Sporocytophaga myxococcoides DSM 11118: one gene and its partner. Each later gene encodes a partner of the first gene's protein in a complex. Links are inferred from orthologs where the notes say so. Each region holds a gene or a part of one and is shown in the gene's direction. Other genes may lie near its edges.

Evidence for each region. The genes of interacting proteins can lie anywhere in the genome.
Region 2: the proteins of yajC (region 1) and K350_RS0100420 are in contact, whole or in part, in a crystal structure (PDB 2RDD), measured with the Escherichia coli proteins. The link is inferred for Sporocytophaga myxococcoides DSM 11118 from one-to-one orthologs.

Annotation. Positions count from the first base shown.
Region 1 is NZ_AUFX01000006.1:184,320-190,141, reverse strand. What follows is about bases 2,906-5,822. They hold yajC (preprotein translocase subunit YajC), read left to right. Parts: upstream 2,906-4,159; coding sequence 4,160-4,486; downstream 4,487-5,822. Other genes in these bases: coaE (dephospho-CoA kinase), read left to right, coding at 5,417-5,822; K350_RS0109360 (YbbR-like domain-containing protein), read left to right, coding at 4,492-5,427; K350_RS0109370 (DUF1573 domain-containing protein), read left to right, coding at 3,624-4,130; K350_RS0109375 (isocitrate/isopropylmalate dehydrogenase family protein), read left to right, coding at 2,906-3,596. Outside these bases: K350_RS0109390 (ABC transporter ATP-binding protein), read right to left, coding at 1-789; transcription antitermination factor NusB, read left to right, coding at 1,016-2,152; K350_RS0109380 (YtxH domain-containing protein), read left to right, coding at 2,264-2,563; more of K350_RS0109375, read left to right, coding at 2,595-2,905. UniProt on the Escherichia coli protein: The SecYEG-SecDF-YajC-YidC holo-translocon (HTL) protein secretase/insertase is a supercomplex required for protein secretion, insertion of proteins into membranes, and assembly of membrane protein complexes.
Region 2 is NZ_AUFX01000003.1:157,003-162,142, reverse strand. Bases 1-3,688 are described here. They hold K350_RS0100420 (efflux RND transporter permease subunit), read left to right. Parts: upstream 1-305; coding sequence 306-3,488; downstream 3,489-3,688. Other genes in these bases: K350_RS0100415 (hypothetical protein), read left to right, coding at 3,605-3,688; K350_RS0100425 (efflux RND transporter periplasmic adaptor subunit), read left to right, coding at 1-281. Outside these bases: more of K350_RS0100415, read left to right, coding at 3,689-3,928; K350_RS0100410 (TetR/AcrR family transcriptional regulator), read left to right, coding at 3,993-4,610; K350_RS0100405 (DUF5996 family protein), read right to left, coding at 4,652-5,140.

The DNA of each region.
Region 1 (5,822 bases):
AATAACAGGAAAGAAGAATGCATTCACTCTGGCAAGCTCCAGGGATTTAGCTTTATAAACTTCACTTGCATCTGCAAATCCCTGAGAAATTTTGTCTTCTCTCACAAATGATTTGGCTACCCTTATTCCTGAAAAAGATTCCTGAGAATAAGTTGAAAGGGCAGAAAGCTCTTTTTGAATGGCCAGAGATTTTTTAACGATAAGGTTTTCAATCAGAAATATTGAAAGGGCAAGTATGGGTAGTGGAAGTAATACATATAATGTAAGTTTTGCATTTGCAAAAAACATGATAGGTACGGTGACAGCAAAAAGTACAATTAAATCTAATATATACATAATAGCTGGTCCCAGGTACATTCTGACATTACTGACGTCTTCTGAAACCCTTGCCAGCAAATCTCCCGTATTGTTTTTTCTGTAAAAACTAAGAGGAAGAGTCTGATAGTGGTCATAAATTTCATTTTTCAGATCGAACTCAATGAGCCTTGAAGTCCCAATGATTGTCTGTCTCTGAAAATAAAGGAAAAGCCCACTGAGTATTGCCATACCAATAATGGCCAGCCCGGCCATAGCAATGTTATAGGCAAAGTTATCTGTCTGGAAAAAGATTTTTTCAATACCTTTCGTGTGCGTCCTATTGTAACTTTCAGTAACATAGTTGATTGCCCAACGAACAATTACAGCTGGTACTGTAGCGAAAATTTTTGACAAAATTATAAAGCCAAGTCCCAGTAAAAATTTAGTCCTGTACTTGTAGAAATATTTATTGAGGTAATTTAACTCCTTCACAACGAATTAATGCTTAATTTTAAAATCCACCCCTTCTTAAAATTGAAAAGGAGTGAAAAAAAAACTAATATTGCTCCCGGGATTTAAGAAGGTATTCAACCCAAAGATAAACTAAATAAAGTTTAAAAAGTTGAAGTCCGGAAGAATCTGAAATTTTAATTAAAATACAAAAAACGTTCTTTACGATTCTGCGATGTTAAACAGGAGGCTATTACGAGTAAAAGTGATGCAAACGCTCTATGCGCTAAGTCAGTCTGAGGTGTCAAATTTTGAGCTGGGAAAAGATTACATGGATGAAAAATTTGCTCCGGATCTTAATGCCCCGGAAAGACCCGACTATGAAAAGCTTCATAAGCAAAAGGAGCATGCCAAAAAAGTATACGAAAGAAGTTTTTTACACCAGAGTGTTATCGATACTGAATCTGATCCTGAAATAAAAGTTGCAGTACTAAATGCAAGAAACGAATTCAAAAAGCAGGTAGACAAAGACCGCAAATATTTCAGAGTCCTGCTGGGGGAAAACGTAAATTCAATCTTTGAGAGATACATCAAATTTCTGATGTTGCCATATAAAATCGCAGAAGAGGCAGAATTTAACTTTAACAAGAATAAAAATAAATTTATCATTACTCCTGAGGATGCCCTCAATGAAATCAAACTGAAACAAAACAAGTTAGTTGAGGCTTTGGCTTTGAATAAACATATTGAGGCTGCAAGAATCAAAAAGAACATCAGTTGGAAAGAAGGGGAAATAGCAAGCATCTACAAAGATATTGTTCGTCCTGATAATGAATATCGGGAGTATCTTATGAAACCTTCTGATTTCGAAACTGATAAGGCTTTTATTCTTTATCTGTTGAAAACCCTGATATTCAAAAGTAAAATAGTTGATGGTTTCTTTGAAGAAGGAGATATATATTGGACAGAAGATAAATCTATCATAAAAAGTCTGGTAGTTAAAACTCTTAAGGAAATAGAAGAAGACAAAGCGGAGGATTTTGATCTTCTGGAAATTTCAGGAAACTGGGAAGAAGATCAGGAGTTTTACAGAGAACTTTATGATAAAACAGTTGCTGATGAAGAGGAGTTAGAGAAACTGGTTGAGGATAAAATTAAAAACTGGGATATAGAAAGGCTTGCGGCAACAGATAAAATTATCCTTAAACTGGCAATCGGTGAAATGATACATTTCCCGAGTATTCCTGTGAAAGTAACCATTAATGAGTATATTGAAATATCAAAAGAATACAGTACTCCAAAAAGCAAGCAATTTGTAAACGGTGTACTGGATAAGGTTTCTGAAGAATTGGTAAAATCCGGGGTGATTAAGAAAAGCGGAAGAGGTTTGATAGATAATAAATAAGTTATAAGTAATAAGTTTAAAGCTTAAAATCCTTCTCCTAAAGGAGAAGGATTTAGGATGAGGTTATTTTTAGAAGAAGACTAAAATTTTCAAATATAAATTTGTATTGATATGAGCAAAAGTTCTAAAACCTTCCTGGCTTTTCTGGCCGGTGCTACTGCAGGCGCAATCATTGGTATCCTTTACGCTCCCGACAAAGGAAAAAATACCAGAGATAAATTAAGCTTTCAGCTTGATAAGTATAAAACAAAACTTCAGGAACTTATTGCTCAGTTAATGGAAGAAAAAGATTTACCACATACTGCTGCAAGAGCTGAAGGGCAAAAGGTAATCAATGATACAAAAGTTAGAGCGGAAGAGCTTCTGGGAGATGTGGAAAGCTTGATTGATCAGATAAAAGGTCGTAAGTAATTTTTAAATAAGGTCCCAAAATTTTTGTATTATGAAGAAGCTGGTTACTCTAATTCCGGGCGATGGAATAGGCCCGGAAATCATTGAATCCGTTAAGGATATTTTCAGTGCAGCCGGCGCCCCGATAGACTGGGAAGAAATAAACGCAGGCCAAATTTCTGTCGACAAAGGCGGAAAATTAATACCTGATGAGTTGATTGCTTCTTTAAAAAAGAATAGGATCGGTTTGAAAGGTCCGATTACAACTCCTGTAGGCAAAGGATTTAAAAGTATAAATGTTCAGCTTCGTCAGCTGTTTGATCTTTATGCTAATATCAGACCTTGCAAAAACATTCCAGGACTGATTACTAAATTTTCCAATGTAGATCTGGTCATTGTAAGAGAAAATACAGAAGGGCTTTATTCTGGATTGGAATACTACGACGAACGTTTAGGGATATCAGATTCCATAGCTCGTGTCACTAAAGTGGGTTGTCATCAGATTGTGAAAGAGGCTTTTGAATATGCTAAAAATAATGGCCGTAAAAAAGTTACTCTTGTACATAAAGCTAATATTCTTAAGCAAGCTGGAGCTCTCTTCCTTCAGGCTGGTGAAGAAATAGCCAAACAATATCCGGATATACAGAAAGACGAAATTATTATCGATAACATGTGCATGCAGCTGGTAGTAAGACCTGAGAAGTTTGATGTTATTGTCACTACCAATCTTTTCGGAGATATCCTTTCGGATCTTTGTGCTGGTCTGGTTGGTGGTCTGGGAATTGTTGCAGGATCTAATATCGGCAAGGAAGCATCTATTTTTGAGGCTGTACATGGTTCGGCTCCGGATATAGCCGGCAAAGGTATTGCAAATCCTACTGCCATTCTGAAGTCAGCTGTGATGATGCTTGAGCACATGGGTGAACAAACTATCGCCAAAAGAATCGACAAAGCCCTGGATCTTACACTTTCTGTTAAAGAGCAGTGCACCGGTGATCTTGGTGGAAAAGCTTCGACCAAAGAATTTACTAAAAATGTCATAAAGAACCTTTAAAACATTTTAATAACCAACACACCTAATATGAAACGCGCTTTTAAACTAATTTTTTCTTTGAGTCTGGCAGGAGCGTTAATGCTTGCTGCATGCGAAAAGAAAGGTGAAGAATCAACAGGAACTTCTGAATCAACCGAATCTTCAGCGAATGGAGACTCTTCTGAAGCAAAAAAGGAAGAACAACTTGCAACTACTCAAATATCTTTTGCGGAAAACAGTCATAATTTCGGTAAAATCAATGAAGGAGAAATTGTAGAACATACTTTTGTTTTCAAAAATACCGGAACTGCACCTCTTATCATCAGAGATGCGAAGGCTTCCTGCGGATGCACTATTCCTGAATGGACAAAAGAACCAGTGCAGCCAGGACAAGAAGGAAAATTGGAAGTGAAATACAATAGCTCCGGAAAAGAAGGAAAAATCAATAAAACAGTTACTGTATTTGCCAATACAGAGCCCGCTGAAACAAAGCTGGAGATTGAGGCAGAAGTACTTACAAAGAAGAATTTGTCTGGTCCGTTTAAAAACCAATAAAACCTTAATATTACATTACAAATTTAATTATGAACCTAAACATTTTATTGCAAGCGCAACAAGGAGGAGATCAGTGGGTGTCTCTTGTTTTTTTCGGCGTTATCATCGTGGTATTTTATTTCTTTATGATCAGACCACAACAGAAAAAGTCAAAAGAACAAAAGGAATTTAGAGAAAGCGTAAAGAAAGGTGATGATGTTGTTACAATTGGTGGCCTTCATGGTAAAGTTTCCAGTGTTGAAAGTGACGATACTATCATTCTGGAAGTAGACAAAGGAGTGAGACTTAAATTTGAGAGATCAGCAATCTCTGCTGAGGCAACTAAAAGAACTCAGGCTCCCGCTGCCAAATCCTAATTCGATTGAGTAAAGGTAAGTTCATATTGGGTATAAAAGCTGACTGGCGTGCAGTAATTTTATGTATTATAGCAGCCAGTACATTCTGGTTTTTAAATGCTATGAATGATGATTACACTTCCAATATTACTTATCCTGTAATATTCGACTATCCGGAAGATAAGCTGGTAGCAGTCGAGAAACTTCCATCCAAAATCAGAATCAATGCATCTGGTTATGGATGGAATTTTTTTAGAAAAACTTTTTGGTTTAAAACGCCTCCCATTCATATTGAAATCAAGAGAGTGCCTAAGAAGAAATATATGTCTTCCGAGCAGCTCTATCAGGTTGTGAGCCAGCAACTAGATGATCTTAAGGTTAATTATGTACTGACAGATTCTTTGTATTTACCATTTGAAAAACTGAGAAAAAAGAAAGTTGTAATAGCAGTGGATACTATAAAGATTTCTATGGCACCGGGCTATATGATTGTTGGTCCTATAAAGATTTTTCCCGATACTCTTACTGTGCGAGGCGGCTATTCTCAGGTAAAAGAATTTCCTGATACTTTAAACCTCTTTATTCCTCAAACCAATATTTCATCTTCTTATGATGAGGATGTGAAAACAGAGACTTCTTATTCTCCGGATATTGTTCTGAGTGTGCCTAAGGTTAAGGTCAAATTTGAAGTAGAAAAGGTTCACAAGGAAAATATTGTTCTTTCGCTTCAGAAAGTAAATTTTCCGGAGGGGAAAAAGGTATCTGAGAAAACTATCATTTTGTCTTATTTCGTTAATAAAGATTCCAGAAATCAAGCTAAAGAAGAAGATTTTAAAGTAGTTGTTGACTATAATAAATTGAATAGGGATAAGACTATCAAAGCAAAACTAGTTAAGAAACCTTCTTTTGTTTACCGTTATTATTTCACTCCCGCTTTTATTAAAGTAAGCGATGAAGAATAAACAGATTCAAAAAATAGGAATTACCGGCGGCATTGGCAGTGGCAAAACAACTGTCAGCAGGGTGTTTTCTGTATTGGGAATTCCTGTTTATTATGCCGATGATAGAGCTAAATGGTTGATGGAAAATAAAGTAGAAGTGATTGATAGCATATCGTCGCTTTTCGGAAAAGAAGCTTATTCCTCAGGTAAGCTCAACAGGTCACTTATTTCTTCAAAAGCTTTTCATAATCCTGCCCTGCTTGAACAACTTAATGCAATTGTACATCCAGCTGTTGGAAAAGATTATGCAGAGTGGCATTTGTCACAAAGAAATGTTCCATATACCCTTAAAGAAGCTGCATTACTTTTTGAAGCCGGCTCCTATAAAGATCTTGATAAAACCATTCTGGTATTGT
Region 2 (5,140 bases), on another replicon or contig:
TGAGCTGTAACATAAGAGTTGAAAACAAAAATGCATCGAAACTTCCTGTTATTCCTCAGAAATCAGTGACTGAGCAAATGGGAGAATTCTTTGTATATGTTGTAAGTCAGGATACAGCAAGACAGCGTAAAATTAAACCTGGACCGGTCATTGGTCATAATATAGTTATATACGATGGTCTATCAGAAGGCGAAGATATTGTTGTCGACGGAGTACAGAAACTTCGTGATGGTTCGGCTGTGGTAATCAACACAGAGAAGCCGACAGCTTCCGCTAAATAAACTTAGGGTTTTAAAGGAAAATATATGATAGCAGATATATTCATTAAAAGACCGGTAACAGCAATTGTTATTTCGGTTGTTATCACAATCGTAGGGATACTTACGCTGATAAGCCTTCCGGTGAGTCAGTATCCTGAAATTACGCCGCCATTGGTTCAGGTGACAGGAGCCTTTTCAGGAGCAGATGCTCAGACAGTTGAGCGTACCATGACAACTCCTATAGAGTCGCAGGTGAACGGTGTTCCCGGGATGTCATACATTCAAACCAATGCAACAAGTGACGGAAGCATGACAATGAACGTTACCTTTGATGTGGGCACAAATGTAGATATTGCAACACTGGATGTTCAGAACCGTGTGAGTGTTGCTACTCCACAGCTTCCTGATGATGTAAAGAGAGTTGGTCTTACAGTCAGAAAGCGTAATCCTTCTATTCTGATGCTCGTTGCTCTTTATTCCCCTAAAGGTACACACGATATAAAATTCCTTGATAACTATGTAAACATATACATAAAAGATGCACTCTTAAGGGTGAAAGGAGTAGGGGATATCTTCAGCAGAGCAGATAACTTCAGTATGCGTGTCTGGTTAAAACCGGACAAACTTGCGCAGTATGGAATTACAGCAAGTGAAGTAATTACAAAGCTTCAGCAGCAAAATATGCAGGTGGCAGCAGGTTCTACCGGTGCCGCTCCACAGGCAAATGATCAGGCATTTGAATATACCATTCAGATCAATGGTATGCTTGAAAAAGAATCGGATTTCCAGAATATAGTAGTTCGCACCAAACCTCAGGATGGATCTATTGTGTATCTGAAAGATGTTGCAAGAATAGAGCTTGGGAAATACAATTATGCCAACAACAACTTTGTAGACGGCATGAGATCATCATACCTTCTTATTTATCAGGCGCCAGGAAGTAACGCAATGGAAGTGGCAGAAGGAGTTACCAAAGCCATGGACGAACTGAAAAAATCATTTCCTTCCGATGTGCAATATGTGGTACCATTTGAATCAGTTTCGGTTGTGGACGTTTCAATCAATGAAGTAGTACATACATTGGTGGAAGCCTTGATATTGGTTGTAATCGTTGTGTTCCTATTTTTGCAAAGCTGGAGAGCGACATTGATCCCGATACTTGCCATACCGGTTTCCATTATAGGTACATTTATTTTCTTTATCCCCTTAGGATTTACAATAAATACCCTGACATTGTTCGGATTCGTACTCGCCATTGGTATAGTTGTGGATGATGCCATTGTTGTTGTGGAAGCTGTACAACACTATATTGATCACGAAGGTCTTTCTCCAAAAATGGCAACTATCAAAGCCATGAAGGATATTTCAGGACCTGTAATTGCCATCGCCCTCATCCTTGCTGCGGTGTTCGTACCTGTAGGATTTGTTCCTGGTATCGTAGGAAGATTGTATCAGCAATTTGCAATTACAATCGCAGTCTCCGTGTTGATTTCAGCTTTCGTAGCTTTGTCTCTTACTCCAGCTTTATGTTCATTGCTACTTAAACCGATGCATCTTGATCAGAATTCAAAAGGGTTGAACAAGTTCTTCTTTAAATTCAATAACTGGTTTGCAAGAGTTACAGCTTCTTATTCTGCAGGTGTTCAGAAAACAATTAAAAAGGCCCCACTTGTATTGGTATTACTGGTATGTTTATTTGCTGGAACAGTAGGAATGTTTAAAGCAAAACCAACGGGCTTTATTCCTACAGAAGATGAAGGTCGTTTGCTGATCACATTTGAACTTCCTGAAGCATCTTCTACAACAAGAACAGTAACAGTGTTGAAAAAAATGATGGGAATAATAGACGGGATACCAGCCATTCAGCACTATGCTGCACTTGGAGGCTTGAATGCAATCACCTTTGCTTCGAAATCCAACAGCGGAACTTTATTCTGTCAGCTGAAACCTTGGAAAGACAGAAAGGATAAGGCCATGCAGGTAGAAGCCATTATTGGTCAGCTCCAGAAAGCATTTTCAGAAATTAAGGAAGCCAACATCATTGTTATTCCCCCTCCGCCAATTCCAGGTTTAGGTAATGCTTCAGGTTTCAGCTTTGTATTGGAACAAAGGGAAAGTAACGATGACATTAAAGGTTTTGAAAGGGTGGTTCAATCATTTGTAATGGAAGCTAACAAGAGACCTGAAATTGCAAGAGCCTTTACTTTCTTTACGGCAAAAGCTCCCGGTTATAAAATAAATGTAGACAGAACTAAATGCGAATTGATGGGAGTGCCTGTCACTGAAGTGTTCAGTACCATTCAGACCTATATGGGAGGGAAGTATATCAATGATTTCACTGCCTATGGACGTACATTCAGAGTTGTGGCACAGGCAGATACTTTATATAGAAAAGACATGAATAATCTTGATCAATATTATGTAAGAAATAATAAAGGTCAGATGATACCTTTAAGCACACTTGTTTCGTATAATGTTATTGAAAGCGCACCTGTTGTGCCTCATTATAACTTATTCAGATCAGCTGAAATAAACGGAGTGCCTAAGCCTGGCTATAGCAGTGGTGAAGCCATCGTAGCATTGAAAGAAGTAGCAGAACAAGTGCTGCCAGCTGGCTATGGATATGAGTTTTCCGGATTGAGCAGAGAGGAGATTAAATCAGGATCAACTACAGTATATATATTTGCATTATCTGTATTGTTTGTATTCTTGTTTCTTGCAGCGCTATATGAGAGCTGGTCTGTACCATTCTCTGTAATGCTAGCCGTGCCGCTAGGAGCCTTCGGTGCCATACTTACGCTTACTTTGCTTCCTAAACTGAGCAATAACGTATATGCACAAATTGGTTTAATTACACTAATCGGACTTGCAGCTAAAAATGCAATTCTTATAGTGGAATTTGCAAAAGAAAGAGTGGATCATGGAATGGAGATTGTTGCAGCGACCCTTGAAGCCGTAAGACTTCGATTACGTCCAATCCTGATGACATCTTTTGCATTTATACTTGGAGTTTTGCCTCTGGTTTTTGCAACAGGTGCAGGAGCAGTATCGAGACAGACAATTGGGTGGACAGTATTTGGTGGTATGCTTGCAGCGACGGGTTTGGCCATATTTATAGTCCCGGTTTTGTTTGTTGCAGTTTCAAAAATTGCTTACAGAAATAAAAAGACTGTTTCTGAAGTGCAAGACGAATTTCAATTAAACAAAGAATTAATATCAGAAAATTAGAGCCCGATACGGTCTTTTGTTTTCAGAAGATTGTACCTGGTTAATTTGTGTTTATTTGTAATTTCCCTCTGCTTAGGCAGAGGGAAATATTTTCTTCCAACAAAAATAGTCCGGTTATGAAAAGAGAAATCACATTTCAGGTAAAATCAGCATGGTTGTCTCGTATGTTTTTCGGGGCTTCTCAATATTCTTATTTTAATACTAATCCCATTGATGATTATACTGTATTTCTGAATACAAAAATAGGAGCCCTGTCATGGGGAAATAACAAGAAAGAAGCTAAAGAAGATTTTGCAAAAAGCTTTAAAATCCTTTTGGAACTTTATGATATAAGGCTTCCGTTAAAATACATTCAGGAACAACTGGAAAACGATTCACAGACTAATATGCAAGCCGCAGAAAAATGGTCACAGCATTCTGAATTTCCTGCCAACTGGTAGTGTAAGCTTTTTTTGTAAAAAGATCAAAAAAAATGATAAATTTAGAGTTTGAAAATATTTTTGAATGACAGAAAAAACAAAATCGGAAGACTCTTCAAAGCTTGATATCATTCTGAATGCTGCCCAGAAAAGATTCGGGCACTATGGTTTATGTAAAACAACCATGAATGAAATAGCTGCAGATGTGGGAATGGGTAAAGCTTCACTTTACTATTATTTCCCCGACAAAGAAGCTGTTTTTCAGGCTGTAATCAAAAAAGAACAGGAGGAGTTTCTGGCTGAAATGAATAAACATATGAATGCCGAAACGGACGCTGCTTCTCAGCTAAAACACTATGTGAAATACCGTCTTGACTATTTTCAAAACCTCCTCAACCTTTCCAAACTTAAAACAGAGTCATTTTTTAATTCAAAGCCAATATTTGGTAAAGTCGTAGAAGACTTTTACAAACTTGAAATTGAGCTGGTCGGCAACATTATTCAGACTGGTATAGATAAGCAAGAGTTTCGTGAGGTGAATAAAGAGGAATATGCACTATTGCTGATGAATATATTGCAGGGATTAAGACTCATTAGAATTAAGTATAAAGCTATGGCAGAATTTGATTCTGCAGATGTAGCCTACCTTAAGGAAAACAATGACAAAGTGATCTGTATGTTCATTAAAGACCTCAAAAAATAGTTATCATAAACAAAAGGAAGGTCTTTGTTTTAATGCCTCATTTATTTGTAACAGATTAGACCTTCATCCCAGTTGTTTAGCTTTGCAGATGCTATAAATACAGCTTTAAAGAATGATAATATCATTTCTTTAGGCGATTCTGATTCTCTTACCTTCTCATAAGGCAATATAAACTCCCCTAAGGTCTCATTGTAATAGGCTCCCTCAGGCATTTTTGCTGTATTGAATTTGTCCGGTTGAGGATACGCATAAGCATAAAAAGCAGGTTCACCAAGCCCAAGACCAGGCCAGAAACCATAACTGCTTAACTCTTTTGAATAAGCCTCTACCATTACCTCTTTACTCACATTAGGCACTCCAGGATGTGTAGGAGCATGTTTACCGGAAAAGAAGGTCACTGCAATATCCATTGCTCCCCAGAAGAAATGAACAGGGCTGCTCTTCCCGGTAAATTCGGATCTGAAAACCCTCATGACATGATCTACGCACAATAGAATTTTATGAAAGGTTTCGACATACTTTTTATCATA